2 regions of the Streptomyces sp. STAM6 genome follow, and region 2 is predicted to be linked to the other one. Evidence: riboswitches for the same ligand, from Rfam matches in the RefSeq annotation. Region 2 holds a riboswitch; the other holds the start of a gene.
The links. Region 2 has a riboswitch for ZMP and ZTP ahead of ACY34K_RS03290 (serine hydroxymethyltransferase). Riboswitches for the same ligand answer to the same signal wherever they lie in the genome.

Region 1: linked by a shared signal. The riboswitch ahead of ACY34K_RS16490 (bifunctional 5,10-methylenetetrahydrofolate dehydrogenase/5,10-methenyltetrahydrofolate cyclohydrolase) and the one ahead of ACY34K_RS03290 (serine hydroxymethyltransferase) in region 2 are both predicted to bind ZMP and ZTP.

The regions. Positions count from the first base shown of each region.
Region 1 is NZ_JBUEFZ010000011.1:187,918-203,700, reverse strand. Features, by position in the region: gene exaC (acetaldehyde dehydrogenase ExaC) at 1-943, opposite strand, end outside; gene ACY34K_RS16495 (GAF domain-containing protein) at 1,000-2,295, opposite strand; ZMP/ZTP riboswitch at 2,406-2,513, shown strand; gene ACY34K_RS16490 (bifunctional 5,10-methylenetetrahydrofolate dehydrogenase/5,10-methenyltetrahydrofolate cyclohydrolase) at 2,568-3,410, shown strand; gene ACY34K_RS16485 (acetamidase/formamidase family protein) at 3,881-4,897, opposite strand; gene ACY34K_RS16480 (hypothetical protein) at 5,079-5,861, opposite strand; gene ACY34K_RS16475 (VWA domain-containing protein) at 5,861-7,153, opposite strand; gene ACY34K_RS16470 (RipA family octameric membrane protein) at 7,217-7,729, shown strand; gene ACY34K_RS16465 (HAD family hydrolase) at 7,810-8,481, shown strand; gene ACY34K_RS16460 (NACHT and WD repeat domain-containing protein) at 8,491-12,435, opposite strand; gene ACY34K_RS16455 (hypothetical protein) at 12,503-12,982, shown strand; gene ACY34K_RS16450 (isopenicillin N synthase family dioxygenase) at 13,009-14,013, opposite strand; gene ACY34K_RS16445 (hypothetical protein) at 14,346-14,567, shown strand; partial or broken gene ACY34K_RS16440 (4-hydroxybenzoate 3-monooxygenase) at 14,628-15,783, shown strand, end outside.
Region 2 is NZ_JBUEFZ010000002.1:171,295-187,077, forward strand. Features, by position in the region: gene ACY34K_RS03260 (decaprenyl-phosphate phosphoribosyltransferase) at 1-532, opposite strand, end outside; gene ACY34K_RS03265 (phosphatase PAP2 family protein) at 525-1,046, opposite strand; gene ACY34K_RS03270 (FAD-binding protein) at 1,214-2,560, shown strand; gene ACY34K_RS03275 (decaprenylphospho-beta-D-erythro-pentofuranosid-2-ulose 2-reductase) at 2,572-3,327, shown strand; gene ACY34K_RS03280 (2'-5' RNA ligase family protein) at 3,332-3,922, opposite strand; gene trpS (tryptophan--tRNA ligase) at 4,002-5,069, opposite strand; gene ACY34K_RS03290 (serine hydroxymethyltransferase) at 5,776-7,047, opposite strand; ZMP/ZTP riboswitch at 7,144-7,234, opposite strand; gene rocD (ornithine--oxo-acid transaminase) at 7,332-8,540, shown strand; gene ACY34K_RS03300 (glutathionylspermidine synthase family protein) at 8,577-9,758, opposite strand; gene ACY34K_RS03305 (hypothetical protein) at 9,777-10,055, opposite strand; gene pdxR (MocR-like pyridoxine biosynthesis transcription factor PdxR) at 10,526-12,022, opposite strand; gene ACY34K_RS03315 (carboxymuconolactone decarboxylase family protein) at 12,070-12,570, shown strand; gene ACY34K_RS03320 (hypothetical protein) at 12,716-13,117, opposite strand; gene ACY34K_RS03325 (ABC transporter substrate-binding protein) at 13,333-14,298, opposite strand; gene ACY34K_RS03330 (ABC transporter permease subunit) at 14,300-15,783, opposite strand, start outside.

The DNA of each region.
Region 1 (15,783 bases), on a different contig from region 2:
AACGGCCGCGTTCGATCAGGGCGCGTGAGGGGCAGGTGCACACCTCGCCCTGGTTCAGGGCGAACATGGTGAAGCCCTCGAGGGCCTTGTCGCGCAGGTCGTCGTCGACGGCCCAGACGTCGTCGAAGAAGAGGTTCGGGCTCTTGCCGCCCAGTTCGAGGGTGACGGGCTTCAGGTGCTCCGACGCGTACCGCATGATCAGCCGGCCGGTCGCGGTCTCGCCGGTGAAGGCGATCTTCGCCACCCGCGGGCTGGAGGCCAGCGGTTTGCCGGCCTCCTCACCGAAGCCGTTGACGATGTTGACGACACCGGGCGGCAGCAGATCGGCCACCAGGCTCAGCCAGTAGTGCACCGAGGCCGGCGTCTGCTCGGCCGGCTTGAGGACCACCGTGTTGCCCGCGGCCAGTGCGGGAGCCAGCTTCCACACCGCCATCAGAATCGGGAAGTTCCACGGGATGATCTGGGCGACGACGCCCAGCGGCTCGTGGAAGTGGTAGGCGACCGTGTCGTCGTCGACCTCGCTGAGCGAGCCCTCCTGGGCCCGGACGGCACCGGCGAAGTACCGGAAGTGGTCGATGGCGAGCGGGATGTCCGCGGCCAGGGTCTCCCGCACCGGTTTGCCGTTCTCCCAGCTCTCGGCGACGGCGAGCTTCTCCAGGTTCGCCTCCATCCGGTCGGCGACGCGCAGCAGGACCGTGGCGCGCTCCGCCGCCGGGAGCCGGCCCCAGGCGGGTGCGGCGGCGTGCGCCGCGTCCAGGGCACGCTCGACGTCCTCGGCCGTACCGCGGGCGACCTCGGTGAACGGCCGACCGTTGACGGGGGAGGGGTTGTCGAAGTACCGGCCGCGGGCGGGCGCCACGTACTGCCCGCCGATCCAGTGGTCGTATCGGGACTCGTACGAGACGATCGAGCCCTCCGTACCGGGCGCCGCGTAACGGGTCATGTGCTGGCCTCCTTCGGACGGCGCCGTCCGCCCGCCGGCCGGCGCCCGCGGCGACACTAGGGACGTGTACGTTGCGACCCCGTTGCACGCGCGGCACCGCCCGACAACTCGGCGTCGAGCGCCCGCAGCCGGGCCTGCACGGCCGCGCGCCGCCCCGCCGGTACCGCCGCCGCCAGGGCCTGCCACACCTCGATGTCGTCCTCGCCCCAGGTGCTGTACACCCAGTCCGCCAGCAGCCCGGCGTCACCGCGCGCCACCAGCGCGGCCCGCAGCTGGTCCGCCAGCCGCCGCCGCAGCCGTACCACCGCCGGCGCGCACGAGCCGGGCAGCAGCGGTCCCGGGTACGCGCCGACGGCCGCCGTCACCTGGCCCGAGGCGACCCGGCGCGCCACCGCGTCGAAGTCCGTGTCGACCGGGGCGGCCAGCCGGTAGGGGCGGGACAGCAGTACCCCCGGGCCCAGCAGACCGCGCAGCCGGGACAGTTCGGCCCGCAGCGTCACCGGAGTGACCGACTCGTCCTCGTAGAGCGCGGCGAGCAACTCCTCACCGCCCAGGCCCCGGGGATGCCGGGCGAGCACCACCAGCACCTCGCTGTGCCGGCGGCTCAGCCGTACCGTCCGGCCGTCACCGGCGGCCAGCAGCGCTTCGTCCCGGCCGAGCGCCGAGAGCCGCAGCCGGTCACCGGCCGGCGCGGGCGACAGCAGCGCCAGCTGCGACTCGGCGGCCCGCGCCACCGCCTGCACGAAAGCGAGGCTGTGCGGATGCGCCAGCCGGTCGCCTCCCGTGATGTCGACCGCCCCCAGCAGCCGCCCGGTCCGCGGATCGTGGATCGGCGCCGCCGCGCACGTCCACGCCTGCACCGGGCGCCGGAAGTGCTCGCCGGCGAACACCTGCACCGGCCGGTCCACGGCGACAGCGGTGCCCGGCGCGTTCGTGCCGGCCGCGGACTCGGCCCACCGCGCGCCCGCCACGAAGTTCATCCGCCCCGCCCGCCGCAGCGTCTCGGGATGCCCCTCCACCCACAGCAGCCGACCGTGCCCGTCGCAGACCGCGACCAGGTGCTCCCCGTCCGCGGCGTAACCGCCCGTCAGCTCCCGGATCACCGGCATCGCCGCGGCCAGCGGATGCCCCTCCCGGTACGCCCCCAGCTCGTCCTCGCCCCACTCCACACAGGCCGCCCCGTCCGGACTCACCCGTGCTCGCGCCGACCGACGCCACGACGCGGCCACCACGGCCCGCACCGCCCCGCGCACCTGCCCGCCCGCCGTGAACTCCTCGTGCGCCCGGCGCAGCGCCCCGGCCCGCTCCACCGGATCCACGCCCGATTCCAGGGCCACCCAGGGGTCGTTCAACCCACCCTCCCCGCCGTTCCGGAGCAGTCGTCGCCGCCATCGTGGCGCCGGGGGCGCGCACCGACAAGCGGGCCCGCGTCATGTGACCGACGGCCGCTCCCGTACAGTGGACCGCGGGCCGTGACTGGCGCTTGGGTGGATCACCACCGGGGAGCGGCCCGGCGGCACACCGGTACGCACCGAGAGCGCCGCCGATGCCGTGCGCCTGGGCGATCAGCGATACGCGACGACGCCGAGGAGCACCCTTGTCCCTTCCCACCACCGCCCGGCTCATGGACGGCAGCGGCCTCGCCCGCCGCCTCGTCGAGGAGACCGCGGCCCGCGCCGCCGGCCTCGCCCGCCGCACCGGCACGCGGCCCTGCCTCGCGACCGTCCTGGTCGGCGAGGATCCGGCATCCGTGACGTACGTGCGGATGAAGCGCGCCCGTTGCGAGAAGGCCGGTATCCGCTCCCGCCACGTCGAACTGCCCGCCACGACCACCACGGCCGAACTGGTCGCCACCCTCGAAGGCCTCTCCCAGGACCCCGAGGTGCACGGCATCCTCCTCCAGCACCCGGTCGGCCCCGGTATCGACGAGCGGGCCGCGTCCGAAGCCATAGCCCCGGAGAAGGACGTCGACGGCGTCACCACCAGCTCCTTCGCGGCCATGAGCTTCGGCCTGCCCGGGTTCGTCTCCTGCACCCCCGGCGGCATCATGCGGCTCCTCGACGCCTACGACGTCGACCCGGCCGGGAAGCGCGCCGTGGTCGTCGGCCGCAGCGCCATCCTCGGCAAGCCCGCCGGCATGCTGCTGCTGGCCCGGAACGCGACGGTGACGTACTGCCACTCCTACACCGCCGACCTTGCCGCGGCCGTCCGCGAGGCGGACATCCTCGTCGCCGCCGTCGGCCGGCCGCGTTTCATCAAGGGTGAGGACATCAAGCCCGGCGCCGTGGTGATCGACGCCGGCTACAACCCCGGCAACGTCGGCGACGTCGACTTCGAGTCCGCCGCCGCCCGCGCGAGCCTGATCACCCCGGTACCGGGCGGCGTCGGCCCGATGACGATCGCGGTGCTGCTCGCACAGACGGTGGACGCGGCGGAGTGCCAACTCGACGGGCGTGTCCGCGCGTAGGAGCCGTCCTCCGGCGGGGGGCGACGATCGTCACCGGGTCGGCCGACCGCACCGACGGGCATGGCATGGCGCATCAGTGAGCTCGTCGCCGGCCGTGCCGGCCCCGGCCGACTCGCCGTATCGCCGGAGCGAGGAACCGGCCGGCCCGAACTCGGCAGTGAGGCGGAAGCACCGAGATCGGGCCCCCCGACGCCGGCTTCGGCGGCCCACGACCCACGCTCGTACTCGGCCCACCGGCAGCACCCCATGGCGCGCGAAGCTCCGCATACGCATCGACACCGGCCGGACCGGCACCGAGAACCGGCGCGTCCTGGCCGAGCCGGAAGGCAGCCGGTTCTGCCTCCCGCACACCAGGCTCCAGCCCCTCCGACCCTTCCGACCCCTGCGGCCCCACCGGGCCGCGACCCTTTCGCGGGCCTAGGGCGTGTTTCGAAAGTCCCGTCTGGCCGGGGGAACTTGCGAAACACGCTCTAGGGCCGGGGCAGCACCGACGCCACCTCACGGAGCCGGCGGTGCATGCCCCGGTGGGGGTCCCCGGCCGGCAGCCACTCCTTGCGGATCTTCGCCACGCAGGTGTAGTTGGTGTCGCACACGTTCGCCAGCGGTGCCTCACCCGCCTGTGTCACCAGCTGGTAGGCGTCGAGCCGGGACAGCCCGTAGTCGCGGGACAGCCACTCCACCAGATCCAGCTGGGAGACCCTGAAGGCGTCCTCCAGCGGGCGGGCCGAACCGGTCGACATGATGTGCGTGTCCGACTCGATGCGCGGCCACGGGGTCGCCACACCCTTCAGCAACTCGACCACCACCATGGTGTTCATCGCACACTCCACCGCGACCCCGCAGGTCTCGCCCTCACCCTGACGGGCGTGGCCGTCACCCAGGCTCAGCAGCGCGCCCTCCACGTTCACGCCCAGGTAGCAGGTGACCCCGGCCCGCATCTCGGGCGTGTCCATGTTCCCGCCGTGCGCGTCCGGGACGAGCGCGGAACGCACCTCCAGATTCGCGGGCGCCACCCCGACCGTGCCGTGCATCGGGTCCATCGGCAGCTCGATCTCGATGTCGGTGTCCCGCGCGCGGAACAGACAGGTGCGCCGCGTCCGGTCCAGCTCCCACATCCACACCACTTCCGGCAACGGCTCCTGCAGGGTCGCCGTGGTGTGCGTGGAGGTGAGCGCGCCGAAGAGCGGCACGGTGGTCGAGGCGGCCCGGTCGCGGGCCGGCTCGATGGACACGAAGTGCACGGCCACCGTGTCCCCCGGCTCGGCTCCCTCGATGTGGAAGGGCCCGGTCTGCGGATTGAGGAACGGGAACGTGCACACCTCCGAGACCAGGTCCTTCTCGGACCGCACCCGGCCCGCGAAGCAGTCCTCCGTGTACAGGTCGAGTACGGTGCCGGGTGCGATACGGGCGATCGGCGGAGCCCCGCCGAACGTCCAGGCGTACTGGCCCTCTTCGGGCCTCACGGTCACGATCCGCGGATCGGTCATCCTCGCCGTCCCTCCCATGGTGGTGGCGCCCCGGGTCTCGGAGCCGTCGATCTCCACCATGCCCGGCGAACGCGCGCGGTGCGCGGAAAGCGCCGCGCGCCCGGCGGTGACTCCGGGCGCGCGGCGCACGCGTACGGAACGCGGGACGCGGGTGACGCGTGATGCGGGCCGCGGACGCGGGTCAGGCGCCTCCGGGCACTCCGGCGGGGCGCCCGCCGCCGCGTGTGAGGCGATAGCCGCCGATACCGGCCAGCGCCGCGAGTACGGCGCCCCCGGCGGTCCACAACCAGCGGTTCGACCACCACCCGGAGGCCCAGCCGTCCTCGGGCTCCACCCCGGCGGAGGAGCCCTGGACGAGCGGGGTGGACAGGCTGCCGTCCACCGCCGCCGCGCCACCCGTGTCGTCGACAGCGACGTCCAGCGACGCGTCGAACGGCTGACCGACGTCCGCCGCGGCCAGCCGCACCGCCGTCAGACGCACGTAGTACGCCCCCGGCAGCGGGTCGTTCGACCACGGCTCGGCCCAGGCGCGCACCGTGCGCAGGTGACAGGTGAGCTCGACCGACCGGGTGCCCGCGGCAACGGTCTTCGTCTGGTGCCCGAAGCGACAGGCCTGACGGCGCCGCAGCCCGTCGTACACGTCGATCTGCCAGGCGGACTCGGCCTGCGGCGAGGCCGACTCGGGCAGCTTCACCGTGGCGCGGACGGTGGCCCGCTGCGCGGCGTCGGCCGGGAACTGCCAGTACAGGTAGTCACCCGTCGAGGCCTGCGCCGTGGCGCGCTGTCCCGGGCGCACGGCGGTGGCCGTCCGGAACGACGTACCCGCCTCGGTCGGGGCGGCCGCCTCGCCGTCGCCACCGCTCGCGGCCGGTGACGGCGAGGCGGCCACCGCCACGCCCGGCAGGCCCAGGAACGCGGCACCTGCCAGCACGGCCGCCGCGGTGAGGATCCTTACAGTACGCATCAGTTGGTCCTCCACACGGAGATGCGCCAGCGCGAAAGCCAGCCCCACACCACACCGGCCACGAAACCGGTCAGGATCAGCACCCCGAGCAGCCACCAGCCGCGCCCGAGCCCGAAGAAGGCGGCGTCGGACGCATCGTCCGGACCGTCCACGACCTCGATGCTCAGCTCGACCGGCAGGCCGGGCTCGGTCTTCACCCCGGCGGCCGCGGAGAAGGAGTTGCTCACCCGCAGACACACCGTCTCGGCCGCCGGCTTGTCCGCGTCGGAGCCCGAGTCCGTGTCGGCGTCGTCGACGTCCGGCTTCGGATAGCGCAGGCCGGTCGACATCACATCGGTGCGGCCGTCGCCCGCGGCCTCGCCGCGCACGATCTCCCGCCCGTGCACGGTCGACGCGCGAAGCAGCACACCGTAGTCCCGGTTCACCGCACGGTCGGCGGTGACGCTCACCGAGGCGCGCAGCTCCTGGCCGGGCAGGACGTCAACCCGGTACCAGCGGTGCTCACCGAACGTCTCACGGTCGGTGTACAGCCCCGGCTTCAGCGCCGGGGCCTTCTCGCACCGGTCGGCGCCCTGCGTGGCGACGGGCGTGAGTGTGGGCTCGGCGGCCCGGTCGACGAGTTGGCTGACCCGATCCGACAACTCCTCCGTGTGCCGCACCGACGTGTACGTACCGCCGGTCGCCTCGGCGATGCAGACCAGCTGGGCACGGGTCTTTGCGTCGGGCACCAGTCCGAGCGTGTCGATGGTCAGGTGGATGCCCTTGGCCGCGATCTCGCGGGCCACCTCGCACGGGTCGAGCGGGGCGCAGGTGTCCTCCCCGTCGGTGATGAGGACGATGCGGCGGGTGGCGTCACCGCCCTCCAGGTCCTCGGCGGCACCCAGCAGCGCGGGCCCGATCGGCGTCCAGCCGGTCGGCGCCAGGGTCGCCACGGCGGTCTTCGCCTCGGTCCGGTCCAGCGGACCGACGGGGTAGAGCTGACGGGTGTCCTTGCAGCCCGTCTTGCGGTCCTTGCCGGGGTAGTCCGCGCCGAGCGTGCGGATGCCGAGCTGCACTTCCTGCGGAACGGCGTCGAGGACCTCGTTGAACGCCTGCTTGGCCGCCGCCATCCGGGACTTGCCGTCGATGTCGGTGGCCCGCATCGAGCCGCTGACGTCCAGCACCAGTTCGACCTTCGGAGCCGGTTTCCGGTCCGGTTCGGCGTCGGCCCGGGCGACTGCCGGGAACAGCCCGCCCGTCAATGTGACCAGCAGGCCGCACAACCCGGCCGCCAGTCTTTTTCTTGTGATCATCGCCGGATCATATTGATCTCGGCGAACGCTCCCCAACTCGGCCCGAACCGCGAGAATGACGCCATGGCCGAACCCGCAGAGACCGCGCCCTGGAACAGCTCCGTGACGCCCAAGGACTACGCCGGCGGCAAAGAGCTCTATCAGGCGGCGGTGATGGAGCAGTACAAACTGTGCGTCGAGATGGCGGACCGGGTCAGCGCCCGCCGCAACCTGACCAACACCTTCTTCCTCTCCCTGAATTCGGCTCTGGTGGCGGCCCTGGTCGGGCTCGGTGCCACCGGACTGCGCGACGTGGCGAGCTGGCTGCTCGTCTCCGGCACGTCGATCATGCTGGCGCAATGTGCCGCCTGGTATCTGATGATCCGCTCCTACCGCCAGCTCAACGGAGCCAAGTTCCGCGTCATAGGGGAGCTGGAGGCCCGGCTGCCCGCGTCCCCGTTCTCCCGCGCGGAATGGCGGGCACTCGCCGAGGGCAGGGACTGGCGGGTCTACCTGCCGCTGACCCACGCCGAGCAGTGGACACCGCTGCTGTTCGCCGTCGCCTACGTGACCGCCGCGGTCGGAGCGTCCCTGTGACCCCGGTCCCGGACCCGGTCCCGAACCCGGACCCGGACCCCGTCCCGGTCGTGACCCCGGGCCCGGCTTCCGTCCCCCCTGTGCGGGCAGTGCTGTTCGACTTCTCGGGAACGCTCTTCGGACGCCTGCCCGGCCATGACTGGCTCTTCCCCAACCCCCCTCACGACCCGGCCGAACACCGCACCCGCGCCCGCGTCGTGAGGGCGCTGCGCGCGCCGCACGAGCTGCTCGACGCGATGAACCCCCGCGAACGCGCCGACTGGGAGGGCCGCGATCTCTCCGCCGGGGCCAACCGCCGTGCCTACGCCACCCTGTTCCGCCTGGCGGGCCTGGCCGACGAGACCCTCTTCCGCACCGTCTTCGACCGCCTCAACGACCCCCGCCGCTGGTTCCCCTACGACGACACCCGTCCGGCCCTGGAACGGCTCTCCGCGGCGGAGGTTCGCGTCGGGGTGCTCAGCAACATCGCCTGGGACATCCGCGCCGTCTTCTCTCTCCACGCCATGGCCCAGTGCGTCGCCGACTACGCCCTCTCGTACGAACTCGGCGCCTGCAAGCCGGCCCCCGAGGTGTTCACCACCGCCTGCGCCCGCCTCGGCACCGAACCCGGGGAGTGCCTCCTCGTCGGCGACGACCCGGTCACCGACGGCGGCGCGGTGGCGGCGGGCCTGCGTTTCGAACTCGTCGGGACGGGCCCGGTGGGGGAGCGGCCCCCGGTACTGGCGGCGGCGCTGGCGCGGCACGGGCTGTGAAGAGGTGCTTCAACGCGCGCGCAGGCGCGCCTCCGTGATCAGCGCCGCCACGTCGTCGGTCGTGGCGGACGCGGGTCCGTGGAGGCCGTCCGACACGTCCCAGATACGGACGGTGTTGTCGGCCGATGTGGTGGCCACGCGGTGGGGGCGGTCCAGCCACAGGGCTTGCAGGACGGCGTCGCCGTGGCCGAGCAGGGACGTCAGCTCGGCCCCCGTGGCCGAGCTCCACACCCTCGCCGTGCGGTCCTTGGAAGCGCTGATCAGCAGATCACCGCTCTCCGGCGACCAGGCCACGGACTCGACACCGTCCGTGTGCCCGAGCAGCTCCAGATCGGGCAACAGCGTGTCCCCGGTGCGCCGCAGGACCCGGACGGTGCCGTCGGTGCAGCCGAGGGCGAGGCGGTCGCCGGCCGGATGCCAGGCGAGGCTCGTGAACACCTTCTCGGCCCGGTACTCGGTCACCGTCTCCATGAGGGAGTTGACGGTGACGAGGTTGTCCTCGCCCGCGACCGCGAACTCGAGGCGCGTCGGATGCCACGCCACGGCGCGCAGGAAGCTGGAGTGCCGGGTCCACTGGCGCGACGGCTCCAACGGCCGCCACACGTGCGTCTGGTAGACCCGCGGCAGCCAGGTCCGGTCCCGTGACGCGACGGCCAGCCAGTTGCCGTCGCACGACCACTGGGCGTCATGGACGCCGTCGTGCGCGTCGGAGAGCACGGCCACGGCTTCCATGGCCGTGGACAGGACGATCACCCTGCCTTTCGCCGAGCCGACCGCGAGGAGGCCGCCGTCGGGACTCCACGCCAACGAGTTCACATCGGCGGCCACGGCGGACAGATGCTCCGGCAGCGAAGACGACGTCCACAGATCCCGACTCCGCGGGTGCCGTGCCAGGGCCGACCCCGGGTGAGAGGACGGCCCGCGTGTCTCCAGGCACTCGGAACCGATCTTCCAGGTGAAGTGGCTGCCGTCGTCGGCCACACTTGTGAGCCGGTCGCCCCGGTGCGACCAGGCCAGATCGCACACACCCTGCCCATGGCCGGTGAGCCTCACCAGCTCGGCCCCCGTCAGCGTGTCCCAGACACCGACGGTCGCGTCGGCGGACGCCGTCGCGACCCGGGTGCCGGCGGGCGACCACGCCACTCTCCGCACTTGGTCGTCGTGGCCCCGCAGAGTGGCGTAGGGCATATCACCCACCCCGGAAAACAGCGTCGCGACATTGGCCTGGTTCCCCGCGGCAATCCGGCCGTCGTGCGAGAAGCGGACCGTCCGCGCCGGACGCGGTTCCGCGCCCGCGGCCCAGAACCCGTTGGCGTGGAGCATGAGTGCCCGGCCGTTCCCCATGTGCACTTGGGCCCACCCGTCGTCCCGGGCCAGCGCCACCCCTCCGTCCCGTGAGATGTCGGCGTCCCAGATCTTCACGGGCTCACCCTTCTCGTCCACCGCACGCCAGACCCCCACCGGCTCCCGGCTCATCCCCTCCGTCTCCCACAGGTACGCCCCGCCGTCCGCGCACGCGACCAGCACGTGTTCACCGCGCGCGTCGAAGCGGACCGACCAGGGGCGGTCGGGCAGTTGGATGAGACGGACCTCGCGGCGGTCCGCGAGGGACCAGAGCCGTACCGTCTCGTCCGTGGCCGCCGAGGCGATCAGGTCGCCGTGGGGCGCCCAGGCGACCGAGCGGACCCAGCCGACGTCGGTTCCCCGGCGTTCCTGGCCGTGGCGGAAGACCGCCAGGCAGGCGCTGGTGCCGGCGTCCCACACCCGCACCGTGCCGTCCTTGGAACCGGTCACGAGCTTGGTGTCGTCGGGCGACCAGGCCACCCCCCACAGGCCGCCCTCGTGGCCGGTGAAGGACCGAAGGCGCCGGCCCGCGGCCATGGCGCGCAGCAGTGCCCGGCGCCACCGGCCGAGGTCGGGGGCGTGCAGCAGCATCCGTACCAGCAGGTCGCCCTGCGGGGAACCGTCACCGGCGAGCACCCGCAGCGCGGCGGCCGGGCTGCCGTCCAGCAGCAGCCGCGCCCGGTCCACGTCGTCGTCCGCCGCCCGCTGAAGCGACAGCCGCAGCATGTCGACGGCGTCGGCCGAGAAGTGCAGGTCCGTCAGGTTCGCCCGGAGCTGTGGCCAGAGCGGGACGAAGGGGTCCCCGTCGCTCCCGGTGCCCGACAGGGCGGGGGAGAGCATGCTCAGGACCCGCATCAGCCGGGAGGACGGCATCAGCTGGTCCCCCAGCCGGCCGAACCCCACCCAGTCCGCGGTGACGTCCTCCACCTCGCGCCGGGCGCGCAGCGCCGTGTGGTCCCGGCCCAGGCTGTCCCGCAGCCTGGGCCAGTGGACGAAGATGCTTTCGTGCGCCACTTCGAGGGCGTTCTCGGTGAGCCGCTCCCAGCCGTCCGCCCCCTCCTCCGGTGCGGCCCTGCCGGACAGCCGGGTGGTGGTCAGCACGCGGCACTCGACGAACGGTTCGAGCAGCCGGCGGTCCGCCTCGCCGAGTTCGTCCAGGGCGACGGGGCGCTTGGTGTATTTTCCGGACTCGTCGACGGAGACCAGCCGCCGCAGGGCACGCAGCACCGTCCGCTCGGCCTCGCGCGGAGGGGGCCATGACCCGTCCTCGTCCCGGACCAGGTCGCGGGCGAGCGCGAACGCTTCCTCGGCCTGGCGCCGCAGCACGTCCTGGACGCGGCCGGCCGCCTCGTACTCGGCGCGGGTGATCGCCCGCGGCGCCCCCCGGCCGTCCGGATTGGCGTACCGCCACAACCGCTCCAGCGCGAACGCCAGCAGGGGCAGCGACTCCCCGCTCGCGTCCTCCTGCAGCATCCCCAGAGCCGGCTCGTCCAAGCGCCAGCCGAGCGTGTTCAGCGGCCCGTTGACCACGTGCGGCAGATCCGCCCGGGCGAGCGGCCTGACCAGGAAGTCGTCCCGCAGGAGCGCGGTGAACTCCTCGTGCCGCATCAGGGCGTCGAGGAAGTCCGCCCTGACCGTGTAGACGAGCCACGCGGTGCCGCGCACGGCCTCGACCAGTGCCTCGACGAGCAGTGCGGACTCCGCGCCGAGCGTCGCCGGCCCGCCGGAGCCCTCGGACGTCTCCCGGGACGGGCGGTCGAGGAGCAGCTCCTCCGCCTGGTCGAGCACGATCAGCAGCCGTCCGCCCGGCACGGCCGCGACCGTTTCCGCGAGCAGGTCGCGCAGCCCGCCCGCGCCCGCTCTGATACGGGCCTCCACCTCGGCCGTCCCGACCGCCGTGGTGAGCCCGGCCCGGCGGCGTGCCCGGGCGACGGTGGCGGAGAGCCCGGCCACGGCGCCGTGCGCGGGGGTGACCGGTCCCAGCACGGTCCACCGCGCGTCCCGCTTCAACCGGGGGACGAGCCCGGCGCGCACGAGGGACGACTTCCCCGCGCCCGAAGGGCCGATGACCGCCAGTGCCCCGCTCGTCCGCCGGCCGGTGAGCGGCTCCGCGAGCCGTGCGATGTCGTCGTCGCGGCCGAAGAACAGCGACGCCTGGTCCTCCTCGAAGGCGCGCAGACCGGGGAAGGGCGAGGCGGCCGTCGGCGCTTTGGACACCCCCGCCCCGGCGACCAGGCGCAGCGCGGTGTCCACCGCCGCGGCCATCGACCCGGGGTCGTCCCGGTCGATCCGCCGGGCCTGCCGGTGATCGAGGATCGCCCGCCCGCGCGGTACGCCGCTGAAGAACTCCAGGCACAGCGCGTCCGGTTTGCGCTCCCGGAAGACGGAGACCTCCCACACGCACCACTCGGCCGACGACCCCTCGGTCGTGATCACGATCAGCGCCTCGGCGGCGAGCAGATCGCGGCGCAGGCTCTCCCGCCACTCGTACGAGGGCTCGGGGCCCGACCCGGGCTCGGCGTAGGCGTAGCAGTCCTGGTACCCGGCGGCGGTCAGCGCCTCGCGTAACCGGCCGGCGATGTCCCCGCCGTCCTGCGCGTGGTAACTCAAGAAGATCCGGCCCATTCCGCCCCCGCCGCCCTCGCCCCGTTGTGCGCCTGCCGGGCATCATGCCACCGTGACCGATCCTTTCCACCCCGTGAGCCCCCGGAGGGTGGCGCCGGGCGAGCACCCCCTGTGGGACGAGGCCCTTGCCCTGCTCAACCGCGACCTGGCGGCGACCTTCCCGGACGAGGGGCCCCTGCGGCTGATGGCTCTCCCGCCGGACACCGCCGGGGAGCCGGAGAACGTGTACGTCACCCTGGCCAACGGCGCGTGGCACGGCAACCCACTGGTCCACACAGGGGCGGCGAGCCCGGCCGGCTTCCTCGTCGCCGTCGCCGACGCCGCCCAGGAAACGATCACCGAGCGGCTGTGGCGGGCGTGGCCCCTGTGCGGCGAACACGACATCGGGATGCACCCCCGCGAGACCGACGGCCGGATCCACTGGTGGTGCGCGGGCGGCGCCCGCCGCCGCGACCCGGCCCACGCCCGTGCCGCCGTCGGTGAGCTCGACGCCCTGCGCCGCCCACGCCGCCGGGGGCGACGGCGGCGCTGAACCCGCCGCCGCGGCCGGGCCCGTCGTCAGCCGGCCAACAGCTCGGGATGGTGGCGCCTCGCCACCTCGGGGTGGGCCCGGACCCAGCCCTTGAGCTCGTTGCGGCCGTACTCCGCGTGCAGGGGATTCGTCCGGTCCTGGGCGAGGCCCGGGGCGTCCGCCAGGTAGGAGCCGGGAACGGTGTTGACGACCGCGTCGAGCCGCGGATTGTAGAAGAACGGCACCGAGTAGCGCTCCACCGCCCCCGGCGGGCTGACGACCCGGTGGTCGGTCGCCGACAGATAGCCGTCGGTGGCTATCTCCAGCAGCTCGCCGAGATTGACCACGAACGCCCCCGGCATCGGCGGCACGTCCACGAAGCCGTCCCCGCGGCGCACTTGGAGTCCGCCCACACCGTCCTGGAGCAGCAGGGTCAGGAAGCCGTAGTCCTTGTGCGCGCCCACACCCTGGTCGGCCCCGGACGGAGCCGACCCGGGGTAGCGGATCAGCTTGGTGTGCAGATGGGGCCGCTCGGCGAACGCCTTGTCGAAGAAGTCGGCGGGTGCGCCGATCGACGCCAGCAGTTCCTGAAGCAGCCGGTGCGCCACCGCCGCCAGCCGCTCCTGCCATTCCAGGACGACCGTACGGAGCTCGGGGAGCGCCTTGGGCCACTGGTTGGGGCCCTCCAGCCACAGGTACGGCGGGTCGTCCGGCCCCACCTCGGGGGCCGGACGCTCCGCGCCCACGTCGAGCTGGTCGCGCCAGTCGGAACGGCCGCCGGTGAGCTCGTCCCCGATGCGGGTGTAGCCACGGAAGTGCGGCGAGTGGAGATTGCTGACCGCCAGCCGGTCCGCCTCGGGCAGGGCGAAGAACTCCCTGGTGAGGCTGAGGATGCGGTCGGTCTCCGCGGCGCTGACACCGTGCCCCGTCAGATGGAGGAAGCCCGTCCCGTGCGCGGCGTCGTGGAGCCGGCGCCGGAAGGCCGAGCGGGTCGCCGGATCGTCGGCCTCGGAAAGATCGATGACGGGGAGCGAGCCGGCAGGAGTGTCCATGGATGGCATGGCGATTTCCGTTTCTGGTGTCGCACGGCCCTGTCCCATGGGTGGCGGGACGGCGGAACACGGACATCGGCGTCATAGGGTGGAGCCGAGTACCGCGGGTGACCGCCGCAGGACCGTGCAGAGGTCTGATTACGGCCGGAAGTCAGTCCTGGCGCAGACAGCTCGTGGTCGTGACGCGCACATAGTCCACGTGGCGGCGCATTACGAGAAAAGTCATACGCAGAGGGTACGCCCGGTGTCCAGGAGCCGTCCGGGATACCCGAACCACACCGACGGCGGACCCCGAGGATGCCGGGGAACCGGACCACGCGCAGGGTGGAAGCATGGGAACGCAGGCACCAGTGATCGTGTATCCGACGTCCGAGACCGGCGGGCGCCATGTGCGGGCCGACGGCACGACCCTCGGCATCGCGCACAGCGTCGCCGATCTCGTCGACCTGCTCAGCGGCACGGGGCTGGAGCTCGGGCCGGACGAAGTGGCCACCTCCCGGCTGATCGAGTGGCGGGGCGGCGGTCCGGCGGTATGGGCCGAGTCCCCGCCGTGACGGGCCCGGCGGACCGCCGGAACCGGTGGCTCTTTGACGGATCACCGTCATACTGCTGCGGTGACCGCCGCAGCCGCCCCCGCCACTCCGGCGCCGGATCAGCGCACCCGGGTCGTCGTCGTGGGCGCGGGCCCGGCCGGGCTGACCGTGGCCAACATCCTCCGGGCCGCCTCCGTCGACTGTGTCGTCCTGGAGACGGAGAGCAGGGAGTTCATCGAGCAGCGCCCGCGCGCCGGGTTCATCGAGGAGTGGGCCGTCCGCCCTGGAACGCCGCGGACTTGCCGACCGGCTGCTGGACCACGCGCCGTCGCACGGCGCGTGCGAGTTCCGGTTCGCCGGGAGGCGCCACACCTTCCGCTACGGCGAGCTGTCGGGGCACCACCACTTCGTCTATCCGCAGCCGCTGCTGGTCACGGACCTCGTGGCCGCGTACGCGGACGACGCGCACGGCGACATCCGTTTCGGCGTGCGTGACGTCGAGCGGCACGGCCTCGGCACGGACCGGCCCTCCGTGTCGTACACGGACCCGGCGACGGGCGAGCGAGCGCGGATCGCGTGCGAGGCCGTGGCGGGCTGCGACGGTGCCCGGGGCGTGACCCGCACCTGGCTGCCGCCGGACAGCACGGGGATCGCCCGGCACGACTACGGCATCGGCTGGCTGGCGCTCCTCGCCGAGGCCCCGCCCTCCAGCGACCGCGTGGTGTTCGGTCTCCACCCGGACGGGTTCGCCGCCCACATGGCCCGAAGCCCTCAGGTCACCCGCTACTACCTGGAGTGCCCGCCCGGGGACAGCCCGGACGACTGGCCGCACGAGCGGGTGTGGTCACAACCGCGCGCCCGGCTGTCGGCGGCGGGGGCCCGGCCGCTCGTCGAGGGACGGCTGATCGAGAAGCGGGTCCTCGACATGCACAACCACGTGGTCGAGCCGATGGCGTGGGGCCGGCTGTACCTGGCGGGCGACGCGGCCCATCTCGCGGCGCCGATCGCCGCGAAGGGCATGAACCTCGCCCTGCACGACGCGCTGCTCCTCGGGGACGCGCTGGTCGCGTACTGCCGGAACGGCGACGACCGTGGGCTGCGCGGCTACTCGGCGGCCTGTCTGCGGCGCGTCTGGCAGTACCAGGAGTTCTCGCAGTGGTTCTCCGAGGTCCTGCACGGACCCTCGTCGGGAGACGCCTTCAGGGCCGGCACCGCGGCCGCACGGCTGCGCCGGCTC
Region 2 (15,783 bases):
GGAACCAGCGCGAAAGCGGGATGCCGAGGGCGATCCCGCCGATCATGGCGCGCATGAGGAACCCGGTCGTGACGACCGCGAGGTCGACGACCAGGACGTGCTTGAGGCGCAGGCAGTACGCGAGCTGCATGACGAGGTACGCGGCGAGCAGCGCCGCGGTCATGGGGGTGCACAGCGCGGCGCCCCCGGCGACGGCGGCGACGGCGAGGACGCCGCCCGTCGCGTACGCCACGGGCACGGGCACGTCCCCGGCGGCGACCGGGCGGCGGCACTTGGCGGGGTGGGCGCGGTCCGCCTCGGCGTCCCGGGCGTCGTTGACGAGGTAGACGCCCGCGGCCGCCGCGGTGAACAGGGCGAATACCAGGACCAGTTGGACGGCGGTGTGCCGGGAGGCGAGCTGTCCGGCGGCGGCAGGCGCGGCCACGACGAGCACGTTCTTCACCCACTGGCGCGGCCGCGCGGCCCGGACCAGGCCGACCGGCACCCCGAAGGCGGGAGAGACGCTCCTTACGGCGACGGTCCGCTCACCCATGGGCGCCCCGCAGCATCCAGCGCCCTCCGGCCGAGGCCGCCGCCGCGCCCAGCAGGGCGCCCGCAGCCACGTCGGTCGGATAGTGGACGCCCACCACCAGCCGGGAGAGGCACATGGCGGCGGCGAGGGGGCCCGCCACCCGGCGGACCGCCGGGCGCAGGGTGCCGAAGGCGACCGCCGCCGCGGCGGCCGAGGCGGCGTGGGAGCTCGGGAAGGAGTGCCGGCCGGCGGTGCGGACCAGGGGTTCCACGGTCGGCCGGGGCCGGCGCACCACCCGCTTCACGCCCATGCTCGTCAGATGCGCGGCGCCGATGAGGGCGGTGCCGCGCAGCCAGGCCCCGCGCCGCTCGCGGTCGGCGGCCGCTCCGGCCAGCCCCGCGGCGAGCCACAGCGCGCCGTGCTCGCCGCCGAACGACAGCGCGCGGGATGCCGCCGCCACCCCCCGAGAGCGGCGCCCGCACGCGCGCAGTGCGGCCAGCAGCCGATGGTCGGCGCCTGCGCGGTCGTATCCCATCCGGCTCCCCTTCCTGCCTCGCGGCAGCTCCGTGCACCAGGGGGACTCTCGCTCGCCGCGCGGCCGACGGCACGGCAATCTTTCCTGACACTCGTTTAATCACCCATTTCGGCGAGTCAGGTGACAAAGGAGTCAAACCGCGCATACCCGGCGGTACGGTCGCCCTCATGTCCGTCGTCACCGTCACCGGCTGGGGCCGTACCGCGCCGACCGCCGCCCGGGTCCTGCGCCCCCGCAGCCCGGAGGAAGCGGCCGCCGCCGTCCGTGCGTGCGGCGCCCGCGGCGGTATCGCCCGCGGCCTCGGCCGGGCCTACGGCGACGCGGCGCAGAACGCCGGCGGCACCGTGCTCGACATGACCGCCCTGTCCCGCGTCCGCTCCGTCGACGCGGAGGCGGGCACCGTCGTCTGTGACGCCGGTGTCAGCCTGCACCACCTCATGGAGGTGCTGCTCCCGCTCGGCTGGTTCGTCCCGGTCAGCCCCGGCACGCGGTACGTCACGGTCGGCGGCGCCGTCGCGGCCGACATCCACGGCAAGAACCACCACGTCTCGGGCTCCTTCGGCCGCCACGTACGCGCCGTCGACCTGCTCACGGCGGACGGCGGCGTCCGGACCGTCCTGCCCGGCACCGACCTCTTCGACGCCACGACCGGCGGCATGGGGCTGACCGGGGTGATCCTCTCCGCCACGCTCCGGCTGCACCCGGTCGAGACGTCCCTGATGTCCGTCGACACCGAACGGGCGACCGACCTCGACGACCTGATGCACCGGCTGACCACCGGCGACGGCCGCTACCGCTACTCCGTCGCCTGGATCGACCTGCTCGCACGCGGCGCCGCGACCGGCCGCTCCGTCCTCACCCGCGGCAACCACGCCCCCCACGACGCGCTCCCCCCGCGGGCCCGGCGCGCCCCGCTCGCCTTCCGCCCCGGCCGGCTGCCGGCGGCACCCCGCCTCCTGCCCGAGGGGCTGCTGAGCCGCCCCGCCGTCCGGGCCTTCAACGAGCTCTGGTACCGCAAGGCCCCCCGGCGCCCCCGCACCGGCCAGCTCCAGCCGATCCCCGCCTTCTTCCACCCCCTGGACGGCGTCCCGCACTGGAACCGGATCTACGGCCGGGGCGGCTTCGTCCAGTACCAGTTCGTCGTCGGGTACGGGCAGGAGGAGACCCTGCGCCGCGTCGTGCGCCGCATCTCCCGGCGCGGCTGCCCGTCCTTCCTGGCCGTCCTCAAGCGGTTCGGCGAGGGCGACCCGGGCTGGCTGTCGTTCCCGATGCCGGGCTGGACCCTGGCACTCGACATCCCCGCCGGGCTGCCGGGCCTTGCCGCGCTCCTCGACGAACTCGACGAGGAGGTGGCGGGCGCGGGCGGCCGGGTCTACCTCGCGAAGGACTCCCGGCTGCGGCCGGAGACCCTGCGCGCCATGTACCCACGGCTCCCCGAATTCCTCGCCCTGCGGGCGGAGCTGGACCCGCGCTCGGTCTTCAGGTCCGACCTCGCCCGCCGTCTCTCCCTGTAAGGAAACCGGTCATGAAGGACGCCTTCGGCACCCCGCAGTCCCTGCTGGTCCTCGGCGGCACGTCGGAGATCGCCCTGGCCACGGCCCGGCGCCTGATCGCGCGCCGCACCCGCACCGTGTGGCTGGCCGGCCGGCCCTCCCCCGCCCTGGACGCCGCCGCCGCGTCCCTGCGTGAGCTCGGCGCCGACACCCGTACCGTCGCGTTCGACGCCCTGGACACCGCCGGCCACGAGGAGACCCTCGCCAAGGTCTTCACCGAGGGCGACATCGACATGGTCCTGCTGGCCTTCGGGGTCCTCGGCGACCAGGCCCGCGACGAGACCCACCCGCCGGCCGCCGCCCGGGTCGCCCAGATCAACTACACCGGCGCCGTCACAGCCGCCCTGACGTGCGCAAACGCGCTGCAGGCGCAGGGTCACGGCTCGCTGGTGGTGCTGTCCTCGGTCGCCGCCGAACGTGCCCGCCGGGCCAACTTCGTCTACGGCTCCAGCAAGGCCGGTCTGGACGCCTTCGCGCAGGGCCTGGGCGACGCGCTGCACGGCTCCGGCGTCCACGTCATGGTCGTCCGGCCCGGCTTCGTCCGCACCAGGATGACCGCCCACCTCCCCGAGCCGCCCCTGGCGACCGGCCCGGAGGCCGTCGCCGAAGCGATCGAGCAGGGTCTGCGCCGCCGCGCGGAGACGATCTGGGTGCCGGGCGCACTGCGCCTGGTGATGTCGGCCCTGCGGCACGTGCCGCGGCCGCTGTTCCGCCGTCTGCCCCTGTGAGGCGTCAGGTACGCGTCGGCGCGGGGGCGTCCACCGGCGCCCCCTGCGCGGGCACGCCCTTGGCCGGACGGGCGGGACCGAAGTCGAACTCGCGCAGCTTCCGCCACACCGCGTCCGGGCCCTGCTCGTACAGCGCGAAGGAGTTGACCGTCCACTCGGCCTCGAAGTCGGCCAGCTCCTCGTACGCCCGGTCCATCGCCTCCTCCGCGATGCCGTGCGCCACGGTCACGTGCGGGTGGTACGGGAACTGAAGCTCCCGCACCAGCGGACCCGACGCGTCGCGCACCCGCTGCTGGAGCCAGGAGCAGGCCGAGGTGCCCTCCACGAGCTGGACGAAGACGACCGGCGACAACGGCCGGAACGTGCCGGTTCCGCTCAGCCGCATCGGGAAGGGCCGGCCGGCCGCGGCGACGGCGGCCAGGTGCGCCTCGACCGCGGGCAGCCGCGCCTCGTCGACCTCGGTCGGCGGCAGGAGGGTGACGTGCGTGGGAATGCCGTGCGCGGCGGGATCACCGAAGCCCGCGCGCCGCTCCTGGAGCAGGCTGCCATAGGGCTCCGGGACCGCGATCGAAACGCCGAGCGTTACGGTCCCCACGTCGTTCTCCTCAGTTTCAGTCGTCCGCTGCAGCGCCAGTGTGGCGGCTGCACCCTCTCCATGGCCAGACTCTTCCGGCTCAGTGCTTGGCGGGCAGGAAGCCCACCTTCTCGTACGTCCGTGCCAGCGTCTCCCCGGCGACCGTCCGTGCCTTCTCCGCGCCCTTGGCCAGGATGGAGTCCAGCGTCTCGGGGTCGTCCAGGTATTCCTGCGTACGGGTCCGGAACGGGGTGACGAAGTCCACCATCACCTCGGCCAGGTCCGTCTTCAGGGCGCCGTACATCTTGCCCTCGTAGGCCACCTCCAGCTCCGCGACGGTGGTCCCGGTCAGGGTGGACATGATCGTCAGCAGATTGCTGACGCCCGGCTTGTTCTCCGGGTCGAAACGGATCACGGTGTCGGTGTCCGTGACCGCGCTCTTGACCTTCTTGGCGGTGGTCTTCGGCTCGTCGAGCAGATTGATCAGCCCCTTCGGTGTGGAGGCCGACTTGCTCATCTTGATCGACGGGTCCTGCAGGTCGTAGATCTTCGCCGTCTCCTTCAGGATGTACGGCGCCGGGACCGTGAACGTCTCACCGAAGCGGGTGTTGAACCGCTCGGCCAGGTCCCTGGTGAGCTCGATGTGCTGGCGCTGGTCCTCGCCGACCGGGACCTCGTGCGCCTGGTACAGCAGGATGTCCGCGACCTGGAGGATCGGGTAGGTGAACAGACCGACCGTGGCGCGGTCGGCACCCTGCTTGGCCGACTTGTCCTTGAACTGCGTCATCCGGGAGGCCTCGCCGAAGCCGGTCAGACAGTTCATCACCCAGCCCAGCTGGGCGTGCTCCGGCACGTGGCTCTGGACGAAGAGCGTGCAGCGCTCGGGGTCGAGTCCCGCGGCCAGCAGCTGCGCGGCCGCGAGCCGGGTGTTCGCGCGCAGCTCCGCCGGGTCCTGCGGCACGGTGATCGCGTGCAGGTCGACCACCATGTAGAAGGCATCGTGCGACTCCTGCAGCGCGACCCACTGACGGACCGCACCGAGGTAGTTGCCGAGGTGGAACGAGCCTGCGGTCGGCTGGATTCCGGAGAGCACACGACGTGGACGCTGCATGGCGGAGCCATTCCCCTGAGGGTGGTGGTGGGCGACGGGCGGGCTATCAGAGGCCATGCCCATCATTCTCTCAGGTGCCGGAGACCGCTCGGAAACGGATCGGCACCCATGGGTGTACGAGGCGGGTGAGGACACGGGAACCCGGTCCGCGGCCTCACGCCGGTCGCCCCGCGGACGGCCGTGGCCTTCGGAGCAGGTACGGACCCCGAGGACGTCGTGCGGCGTGCCTCCTCCAGGACGTACCGCTCACCGGGGCGGTTCCGGCCGGGCACCGGATTCCGCCCGTGGCGGCCGCGGATCGTCATGAATGAGACGAGGAACACAGTGCCTTCGGCCGTACGGCGGCGGGGCGCCGGCCCACGGGGCGCGGCACGCTCTGCCGGACCGACGACGAGGGGAGGCCCGGGCCAGGTCCAAGCGCCCCGGCGAACCCCCGGCCCGGACAGCCGGAGGCTCCGGGGACGGTGGGCAGTCCCCGGAGCCTCCGGCCGGGGCACCGGCCTTCCGCCGGAAGGGCGCGCCGTCCCCCGGCTCGCGGAGCCGACGTGAGGTGAGGTGGGGCGTGCGGGGTCGCCCCCGCAGGGGCCGGCGGCGGGTCACGCCCTGGACAGGGACGCTCACCGGCCGGCCCCGAGGAGTCCGGGCCGGAGGGGCCCCGCCGCCCGTGCTCGCGAGGGAAGGCACGCGGGGGCAGCCAGTCCGCACCTGGGCGGCGGGAGGGCCGCCCACCCCGGCCGGAACCGGCGGGGCCCGGGCGGCCGGGTCAGGCCGGCAGGCCCGGCGCCGGGTGCTCGGCCATCAGCGCGGCGACCTCCGCGCGGATGCCCGCGAGGGCGTCCTCGTCGCCCGTGCGCGCCGCGGTGACGCCACGGTCGATCCAGTCCGCGACCGCCGCCATGTGCTGCGTTCCCAGCCCGCGCGAGGTCAGCGACGGCGTGCCGATGCGGATGCCGGACGGGTCGAACGGCTTCCTCGGGTCGTAGGGCACCGTGTTGTAGTTCACGACGATGCCGGCCCGGTCGAGGGCCTTCGCGGCGACCTTGCCGGGGACGTCCTTCGGCGTGAGGTCCATGAGGATCAGGTGGTTGTCCGTGCCGCCGGAGACCAGGTCGAAGCCGCGGGTGAGCAACTCGTCGGCGAGCGCCTTGGCGTTGGCGACGACGTTCGCGGCGTAGTCGCGGAAGGCCGGCCCGGACGCCTCGCGGAGGGCGACCGCGATGCCCGCGGTGGTCTGGTTGTGCGGGCCTCCCTGCAGGCCGGGGAAGACGGCCTTGTCGATGGCCTTGGCGTGCTCCTCACGGCACATCAGCATCGCGCCGCGCGGCCCGCGCAGCGTCTTGTGCGTGGTGGTGGAGACGACGTCGGCGTGCGGCACGGGCGACGGGTGGGCGCCGCCCGCGATCAGGCCGGCGATGTGGGCGACGTCGGCGACGAGCACGGCGCCCGCCTCGCGAGCGATCTCCGCGAAGGCGGCGAAGTCGATGGTGCGGGGCAGGGCGGTGCCCCCGCAGAAGATGACCTTGGGGCGCTCCTTGAGGGCGAGGTCGCGCACCTCGTCGAAGTCGATCAGGCCGGTGTCCTGGCGTACGCCGTACTGGACGCCGCGGAACCACTTGCCGGTCGCGGACACGCCCCAGCCGTGGGTGAGGTGGCCCCCCATGGGCAGGGCCATGCCCATGACGGTGTCGCCGGGGTCGGCGAAGGCGAGGTAGACGGCGAGGTTCGCCGGAGAGCCGGAGTAGGGCTGGACATTGGCGTGGTCGACGCCGAACAGGGCCTTGGCGCGCGCGACGGCGAGCTGCTCGACCTGGTCGATGTTCTGCTGGCCCTCGTAGTAGCGGCGGCCGGCGTAGCCCTCGCTGTACTTGTTCTGCAGGACCGTGCCGGAGGCTTCCAGCACGGCGTGCGAGACGTAGTTCTCGCTGGGGATCAGGCGCAGGGTGTCGGCCTGGAGCCGCTCCTCTGCGGCGACGAGCGCGGCCAGTTCGGGGTCGGCGGCGCTCAGGGCGGGGTGGTGGGCGGGAAGGCCGGTCATGGCGTCCTCCGGGGCGATCCGTTCGGTCGTGGTCCCGGGTGCGAACTCCGGCGGCCCCGCACGAAGGCGCGGGGCGGAGGCGGACAGCACCCGATTCCGGGGTGCCCAGGCGGGCGGCACCTCGTGGGGTCTGCCGCGCACGGCTTCCCCGGGGTCGGTTCCCCGCGCGCCAGTCGCCGTGCGTGGAGCCCACCCTAATGGCCCCGCCGCGCCCCGGTTTCCCTGTCCGCATCCCGAGCGACCATAGGGGGGACCTCTGCCCGCACCGGACGAACGGAGATCCCGTGTCGAGAACGGAAGACGCGATCGCTGCCGCGGAGGCGCACAGCGCGCACAACTACCACCCGCTGCCCGTGGTCGTCGCGTCGGCGGAAGGCGCGTGGATGACGGATGTCGAGGGGCGCCGCTACCTCGATCTGCTGGCCGGCTATTCGGCGCTCAACTTCGGGCACGGCAACCGCCGGCTCATCGAGGCCGCGAAGGCGCAGCTGGAACGGGTGACGCTGACGTCCCGGGCGTTCTACCACGACCGGTTCGCGGAGTTCTGCGCGCAGCTGGCGGAGTTCTGCGGCATGGAGATGGTGCTGCCGATGAACACCGGGGCGGAGGCGGTGGAGACGGCGGTGAAGACCGTCCGCAAGTGGGGCTACCGGGTGAAGGGCGTCCCGGACGGGATGGCGAAGATCGTGGTCGCGGCGGGCAACTTCCACGGCCGGACGACGACCGTCATCAGCTTCTCGACGGACCCGGAGGCCCGCGCGGACCACGGCCCGTACACGCCGGGCTTCGAGATCGTGCCGTACGGGGACCTGGCGGCGATGGAGGCGGCGCTGACCGACAACGCGGTGGCGGTGCTGCTGGAGCCGGTCCAGGGCGAGGCGGGGGTGCTGGTGCCGCCGCCCGGCTATCTGCCGGCGGTGCGTGAGCTGACGCGCGCCCGGGACGTGCTGTTCGTCGCGGACGAGGTGCAGTCGGGCCTGGGCCGTACGGGGCGGACGTTCGCGTGCGAGCACGAGGGTGTGGTGCCGGACATGTACGTGCTGGGCAAGGCGCTGGGCGGCGGCATCGTGCCGGTGTCGGCGGTGGTGTCGAGCGAGGCGGTGCTGGGGGTGCACCGGCCGGGTGAGCACGGTTCGACGTTCGGCGGGAACCCGCTGGCCTGCGCGGTGGCGCTGGAGGTGCTCGCGCTGCTGCGGACGGGCGAGTACCAGCGGCGGGCGGCGGAGCTCGGCGAGCGGCTGCACCGGCAGCTGGGTGAGCTGGTGGGCGGCCCGGTGGTGGCGGTGCGCGGCCGCGGGCTGTGGGCGGGGGTGGACGTCGACCCGGCGCTCGGCACGGGCCGGCTGATCTCGGAGAAGCTGATGGACCGCGGGGTGCTGGTGAAGGACACGCACGGCTCGACGATCCGGATCGCCCCGCCGCTGGTGATCAGCGAGGAGGACCTGGACTGGGGCCTGGCGCAGCTGCGGGACGTGCTGGGGGTGCCCGCGTGAGGCGCCGCCGGGGCACGTCCCGCGCCGGGGGTGGCGTCAGAGGATGACGTGCGGCAGGAAGCGGGCGTACTCGTCGGTGACGAGGCCGGCCGACTCCCGGATGCCGAGGCCCGCGGACTCGTCCTCGACGACCCACGCGCCGAGGACGACGCGGTTGCCGTCGAAGTCGGGCAGCGGCGCCAGCTCCTGGTAGCAGCACGGCTCGTCGCGCAGCACGGGCGCGGCGCCCGGCTCGTGAATCGTGACCCCGGCGCCTTCCCGCCCGAGCAGGGGCTTGGCGACGTAGCCGGGGCCGTCGGCGAGTTCGCGCGGCCCGTCGAGGTAGGCGGGCAGCAGGTTCGGATGGCCCGGGTACAGCTCCCACAACACCGCGAGCAGCGCCTTGTTGGAGAGCAGCATCTTCCACGCCGGCTCGATCCAGCAGGTGCTGCCCGTGCCGCCGCCGTTGTCGAGGGTGTCGAGGACGTGCGGCCCGAACCGGTCGGTGGTGAGCCACTCCCAGGGGTACAGCTTGAAGCAGCTGCGGATGAACCGGAGCCGGTCGTCGACGAACCGGCCCGACAGCCGGTCGAAGCCGATCTGCTCGACGGAGAGGGCCTCGGTCTCCAGACCGGCCTGCTCGGCGGTCTCGCGCAGGTACGCGACCGTCATCAGGTCCTCGCCGAGCTCGTCCCCGTCGGAGTGGACGAAGTGCACGGGCCCGGGCGGCAGCAGCGGCGCCTGCCGCTTCCAGGCGGCGACGAGCCGCTCGTGGAGGGAGTTCCACTGGTCGGCGCCGGGGAACCGCTCCTCCATCCAGAACCACTGGGGGCTGGCGGCCTCCACCAGCGACGTGGGGGTGTCGGCGTTGTACTCCAGCATCCTGGCCGGGCCCGTGCCGTCGTAGCGCAGGTCGAACCGGCCGTAGACGGAGGGGAGTTCGGCGCGCCGGCGCCACGACTCGGCGATCCGCCCGGCCAGCCGGGCGTCGGTGATGCCGAGGTCGGCGAACCGGTCCCGGTCGACGATGTGCGCGGCCGCCGCCAGGCACATGGCGTGCAGCTCCTCGACGACCTCCTCCAGCGCCTCGACCTCGGGCAGCGAGAAGGTGTAGTAGGCGCTCTCGTCCCAGTACGGCCGCAGCGAGCCGTCGGGATAGCGCGTGAGGGGGTAGATGAGCCCCTGCTCCTCGACGGTCTCCTGCCAGCCGGGGCGCGGTTCGATCGTGTGGCGCTTCATGTCGGACCCGGGTGCCGCTCAGCCGCCGCCGGAGCCCGAGCAGCCGAAGCCGCCCCGCTCGACCGCCGACTTGTCGAAGCTGCCGCCGGACACCTTGCCGTCGCTCACGCTGCCGCCGTAGTAGTACGAGCCGCGGGCGGTGCCACTGCCGCCGCTGCCGCACTCGTAGCTGGGCAGCTTCTCGCGCGTGATCGGGTCGACGCAGCGCTTGTCCGGCTCGGAGCCGCAGGACGTGATCGTCGCCGCGAGCACCCCCATCCCGCCGAGCACCACCGTGCTCGACCTCAGCCTGCGCATGCGCCGTCCTCCTTGCCGATGAGCCTGTCATGTGCCGTACGAACATGAACGCCGCACACACTAGAGGTCGGTGCGCCGCGCTGGTAAGCCCGGTCCTCGTTCACTCTCGAACCAAAGTCGCTTTGTGTTTTTTGGGATGGTGTGCGCACTCGGTTCCGCGGTCTGCTGCGACACGGCGTCCGTTCCGCAGGCCATGGGTGCCCGCGCCGCGCCCCCGGGAACCGGCTCGGGGCTCGGCGTGCGCCGCGCCGGGTGAGGGCCAGCCCGGTGGTCGCGGTCCTGGCGCTCGGAGCGGTCGCGGGCCGGCTGCCCGACCGGCCCGGGCGCCGGCGCCGGGCCTGGGATCGGGCGGCCCGGCCGGTGGTCGCGGGCTTCGCGGTGGCCGGCGTGGGCGCGCCCGGCGCCGGCCCGCCTCGGGGAGCTTCCCGAGCCGGTGGCGGTGCCGGAGGGGACGTGAGGCCCGGGTGCGCTCACGGCAGGGCCCGGCACAGCGCGTCCAGGGCTCCCGCCCATGCGCTGTCCGTCGGGGTCGCGTAGCCGACGACGAGGCCGTCGCGGCCACGCGGCACGGACGGGTGGCGGAAGCGGTCGAGGCCCTGGAGGGCCAGGCCCTGCCACGCGGCCGCCCGCACGACGGACTCCTCGGTGCCGGGCGGGAGTTCCAGCACGGCGTGGAGGCCGGCCGCGATGCCGCTGACCCGGATGTCCGGGGCGCGTTCGGCGAGCGCCGCCACGAGCTGGTCGCGCCGTCTGCGGTAGCGCAGCCGCATGTTCCGTACGTGCCGGTCGTACGCCCCCGAGGAGATGAACTCGGCGAGCGTGAGCTGGTCCAGCGCGCTGCACACCCAGTCGACGTCGCCCTTGGCCGCGAGCACCTCGCCCACCAGGTCCCGCGGCAGCACCATCCAGGCCAGCCGAAGCCCGGGGGTGAGCGACTTGCTCGCCGTACCGAGGTAGACCACGCGCTCGGGGTCGAGGCCCTGGAGCGCGCCGACGGGCTGGCGGTCGTAGCGGAACTCGCCGTCGTAGTCGTCCTCCAGGACCAGCCCGCCGGTCCGGCGCGCCCAGTCGACGGCTGTCGCGCGCCGGTCCGGGCGGAGGGCACCGCCGAGCGGGAACTGGTGGGCGGGGGTGATCAGTACCGCGCCCGCCCGGCCCAGGCCGTCCGTGCGGGTGCCGAGTTCGTCGAGGGGCAGGGCGGGGGTGCGCAGTCCCGCCTCGGTGAGGAGGTTCCAGTGGACGTCGAGCCCGTACGACTCGACGGCGGCCTCCCGCACGCCCCGCTCGCGCAGCACCTTCCCCATCAGCATCAGTCCGTGGACGAATCCGGAGCAGATGACGATCCGTTCGGGGCCGGCGTACACGCCGCGGGCCCGGGCGAGGTACTCGGCCAGCACGGTGCGCAGTTCGACGCGCCCGCGCGGATCGCCGTAGCCGAAGGCCTCGTGCGGGGCGGCCGTCAGGGCTCGCCGGGCCGCCTTGAGCCACTCGGCGCGCGGGAAGGAGCCCAGGTCCGGTGTGCCGGGGTGCAGGGTGTGGGTGGGCCGGCCGCGCGGCGGGGACACCCGCCGCGCCGCTGCGGCCGCCGGGGGGCCGGTCCGGCCGCCGGTGCCCGCGCCGGGGTGCGTGCCCGCGCCGGGCCGAGAGCCCGCGGCCGCGCCGGCACCTGCACCGGCACCGGGCTGAGGCGCTCTGCGGGGGGTGGTCCGCCCGGCGACCCGGGTGCCCGATCCCTGACGGGCGGTGAGCCAGCCCTCGGCGACCAGTTCGGCGTAGGCGTCGGCGACCGTGTTGCGGGCGATGCCCAGGTCGGCGGCGAGCGAGCGGGAGGACGGCAGCCGGGCGCCGGGGGCGAGCCGCCCCGTGCGCACGGCCTCCCGCAGGGCGTCCATCAGCCCGGCCCGCAGCCCCGGTCCGCGCAGCTCCAGGTGCAGGTCGGCACCGAAAGTGGCCCAGGAATCCGTCATGGAAATGGACCATACCTCTGCGCCACAACGCCCGTACGGTCGTCGCCATGACGACGCACACGCACACGACGAACCACGCCCCCGAGCAGACACCCCGCCTCGACTGGGCCACGGCGGCGCCCGAGGTCTACAAGGCCATGGTGCGGCTGGACGCGGCCGCGCGGCAGGGCCTCGACCCGGTCCTCCTGGAGCTCGTCAAGATCCGCGCGTCGCAGCTCAACCGCTGCGCGATGTGCCTGGACATGCACAGCAAGGACGCGCTGGCGGCGGGCGAGTCGGTCGACCGGATCATCCAGCTCAGCGCCTGGGAGGAGTCGCGGCACTTCTACACGGAGAAGGAGCTGGCCGCGCTCGAACTCACCGATGCCGTCACGGTTCTGACGGACGGTTTCGTCCCGGACGAGGTCTACGAGCGGGCGGCCGCCCATTTCGACGAGACGGAACTGGCCCAGCTGATCGCCTCGATCACCGTCATCAACGCGTGGAACCGGTTCGGGGTCTCCACCCGCAGGACGCCGGGCCACTACACGCCGGGACAGTTCGCATAGCCCCCCGCGGCGGAGGTGTTCCCGGCACCGCACACGGGCGGGTCCCTCGGCCGCGACGTTCGCGGCGGGCGGCCGTCAACGCCCCGTGTGGATACCTTCCTTCGGCGGTCTCGCCGCCCCGGACGGGCGCATGGTCCGCCACGGCTCAGCCGTAGCGGACGTACGACTCGCCGTTCAGGTAGAGAATGCCGTTCCGGTCGATCGCCCACTCGTACGCCAACGGCGCCGCGCCGCCGTCCGTGTAGGCCGTGATCCGGCTGCCGTGCACGACGAAGCGTCCCGTGACGGTCGCGCCCATGATGTCGTGCCTGAAGGTGCCGTCGGCGAAGAAGCGGTACACGGAGGACTGGAAGCCGTCGCTCGAACCGCCACTCCAGCTGCCGACCAGCGCGGCCGGGACGGCGGAGCCGCCCGCGTCGTCCCAGTCGCCCCCTCCGTCCCGGGAAGCGGTGCCCGTCACGGACGTGGCGCCGGACTCGCAGGCGGAAAGGGCGAGGAACGCGCCGATCAACAGCACCGGCGCAAGGCCCCGTCGGGCACGGTTCATGGCAGCCTCCGGGGTTCTGTGCGGCACGGCTCGCGCCCAGCCTCGGGGCACGGACGGGGCCGCACAACGCGACGACCGCAAGTGACGCCTCTTGACCTGCCCTGACCGTCCTTGACCGGGCCCACCCGGCACATCCGCCCCTGCAGACGCACCGGCCCGGGCAGTCCTGAGACTGCCCGGGCACGGCGGACGTCATCCGCGGACGCGGGCGCGGGTCATTCCGGCAGCCACGCGCGCCACGTGCGCTCGTTCTCCTTCACCCACTTCTCGGCGGCGGCCTCCGGCGACAGCTTCTCCTCGGCGATCATCAGCGCGACGTCGTTCTGCGCCTCCGTCGTCCAGGAGAAGTTCTTCAGGAACGCGGCCGCCTGCCCGCCCTTCTCCGAGAAGTCCGCGTTCAGGAACTTCTGCAGCGGGGTGTGCGGATAGGCGCACGCCACCTTCTTCGGGTCGGCGTCGCAGCCCTCCTTGTACGCGGGGAGCTTCACCTCCGTCATGGGCACCTTCCGGAACAGCCACTGCGGCTTGTACCAGTAGGTGAGGAACGGCTTCTTCTCCTTGGCGAACTGCTTGATCTGGGTGATCTGCGCGGCCTCGGAGCCCGCGAAGACGACCTGGTAGTCCAGGTCCAGGTTCTTCACCAGCGCCTTGTCGTTGGTGATGTACGACGGTGATCCGTCGAGCAGCTGGCCCTTGCCGCCGCTCTCGGCCGTGCGCAGCCGGTCGGCGTACTTGTTGAGGTTCTTCCAGTCGGTGACGTCCGGGTGGGCGTCGGCGAAGTACTTCGGCACGAACCAGCCGATGTGGCCGGTCACGCCGAGGTCGCCGCCGCGGGCGATCGTCTTCTTGTCGTCGACGTACCGCTTCTCCTGGTCCGGATGGCCCCAGTCCTCCAGGATGGCGTCCACGCGGCCCTGGCTGAGCGCGTCCCACGCGGGGACCTCGTCGACCTGGACGGTGTCGACGCGGTAGCCCAGCTCGTGTTCGAGCAGGTACTTCGCGACGGCGACGTTCGCCTGGGCGCCCACCCACGACTGCACGGACAGCGTGACGGTCTTCGCGCCCTCGGCGGCGGCGTACGGGGAAGCCTGCTTGGTCATGTCGGCCGCGCCGCAGCCGGCCAGCGGGAGCGCCAGCAGGGCCACGGCCGCGGCGGAAACGGTGATGCGGGTGGTACGCATGTCAGGCCTCCTTCCGGGTCGGCTGCGTCACGCGGTCGAGCATCAGGCCCAGGCAGACGATCGCGGCACCCGCGACGAGGCCGGTCGCCAGGTCGCCCTGGGCGAGGCCGAACACCACGTCGTAGCCGAGCGCGCCACCGCCGACGAGGCCGCCGATGATGACGACGGCGAGGACCAGGACGACGCCCTGGTTCACGGCCAGCAGCAGCGCCGGCCGGGCGAGCGGCAGCTGGACCTGGCGCAGTTGCTGCCAGCCGGTCGCGCCGAGCGAGCGCGCGGACTCCATGGCGACGGGGTCGACGCCCCGCAGCCCCTGCGTGGTGATGCGGACGACGGCGGGCAGCGCGTACACGACGGCGGCCGCGACGGCCGGCGCGCGGCCCACGCCGAACAGCGCGACGACCGGGATCAGGTAGACGAACTGGGGCATGGTCTGGAAGACGTCGAGTACGGGGCGCAGGCACCGTTCGACGCGTGCGCTGCGGGCCGCGGCGACCGCGACGCCGAAGCCCAGGACCAGCGTGACCGCGACGGCGGCCAGCACCTGCGACAGGGTGTCGAGGGAGGCGTCCCACACGCCCAGGACGCCGATGGCGGCCATGGCGAGGACGGCCGTCAGCGCGGTGCGCCAGGTGCCGATGAGCAGCGCGAGCGCTCCGACCAGCAGCAGCACCGTCCACCAGGGCAGGGCCTGCAGTCCGCTGCGGAGGGGGTCGAGGACCCAGCCGGTGAAGCGGGCCGCCCAGTCTGCGGTGCCGCCGACGACGGGCACGCCGGAGTAGAGGTGTGCGGTCATCCAGTCGACGGCGCGGTTGACGGGCTCGGCGATGTCGACGTGCCAGGCGTCGGGCCAGGTGAGCCGGCCGGCCAGGCGGCCGGCCACGGCGGCGGCCAGGACTCCGAGGACCGCCACGGCGGTGAGGACCGGGCTGTGGCCGGGGGCGGGACGGGTACCGGTCGCGGTGCGGTCGAGCACGACCGCGAGCAGCACGATCGGGATGCCGGCGGCGAGCGCGGCGCCCACGTCGACGGAGGCGAGCGCCTGGTAGACACGGTCGCCGAGGCCGCCGGCGCCGATGACGGACGCGATGACGGCCATGGACAGGGCCATCATGATCGACTGGTTGACGCCGAGGAGGAGTTCCTTGCGGGCCAGCGGGAGGCGGGCGGTGAGCAGCCGCTGCTTGCCGGTCGCGCCGAGCGAGGCGGCGGCCTCCAGGACACCGGGGTCGGCGCCGCGCAGTCCCAGGGCGGTGAGCCGCGCCATGGGCGGGGCGGCGTAGACGACGGTGGCGAGGACGGCGGCGGGCACGCCGATGCCGAAGACCAGCACCACGGGCAGCAGGTACGCGAAGGCGGGCAGCACCTGCATGGTGTCGAGGACGGGGCGCAGCGCCCGGAAGGTGCGGTCGGACAGGCCGGCCGCGAGGCCCAGCAGCGCGCCGAGCGCGACGGAGGCGGCGACCGCGACGACCATGAGGGCGA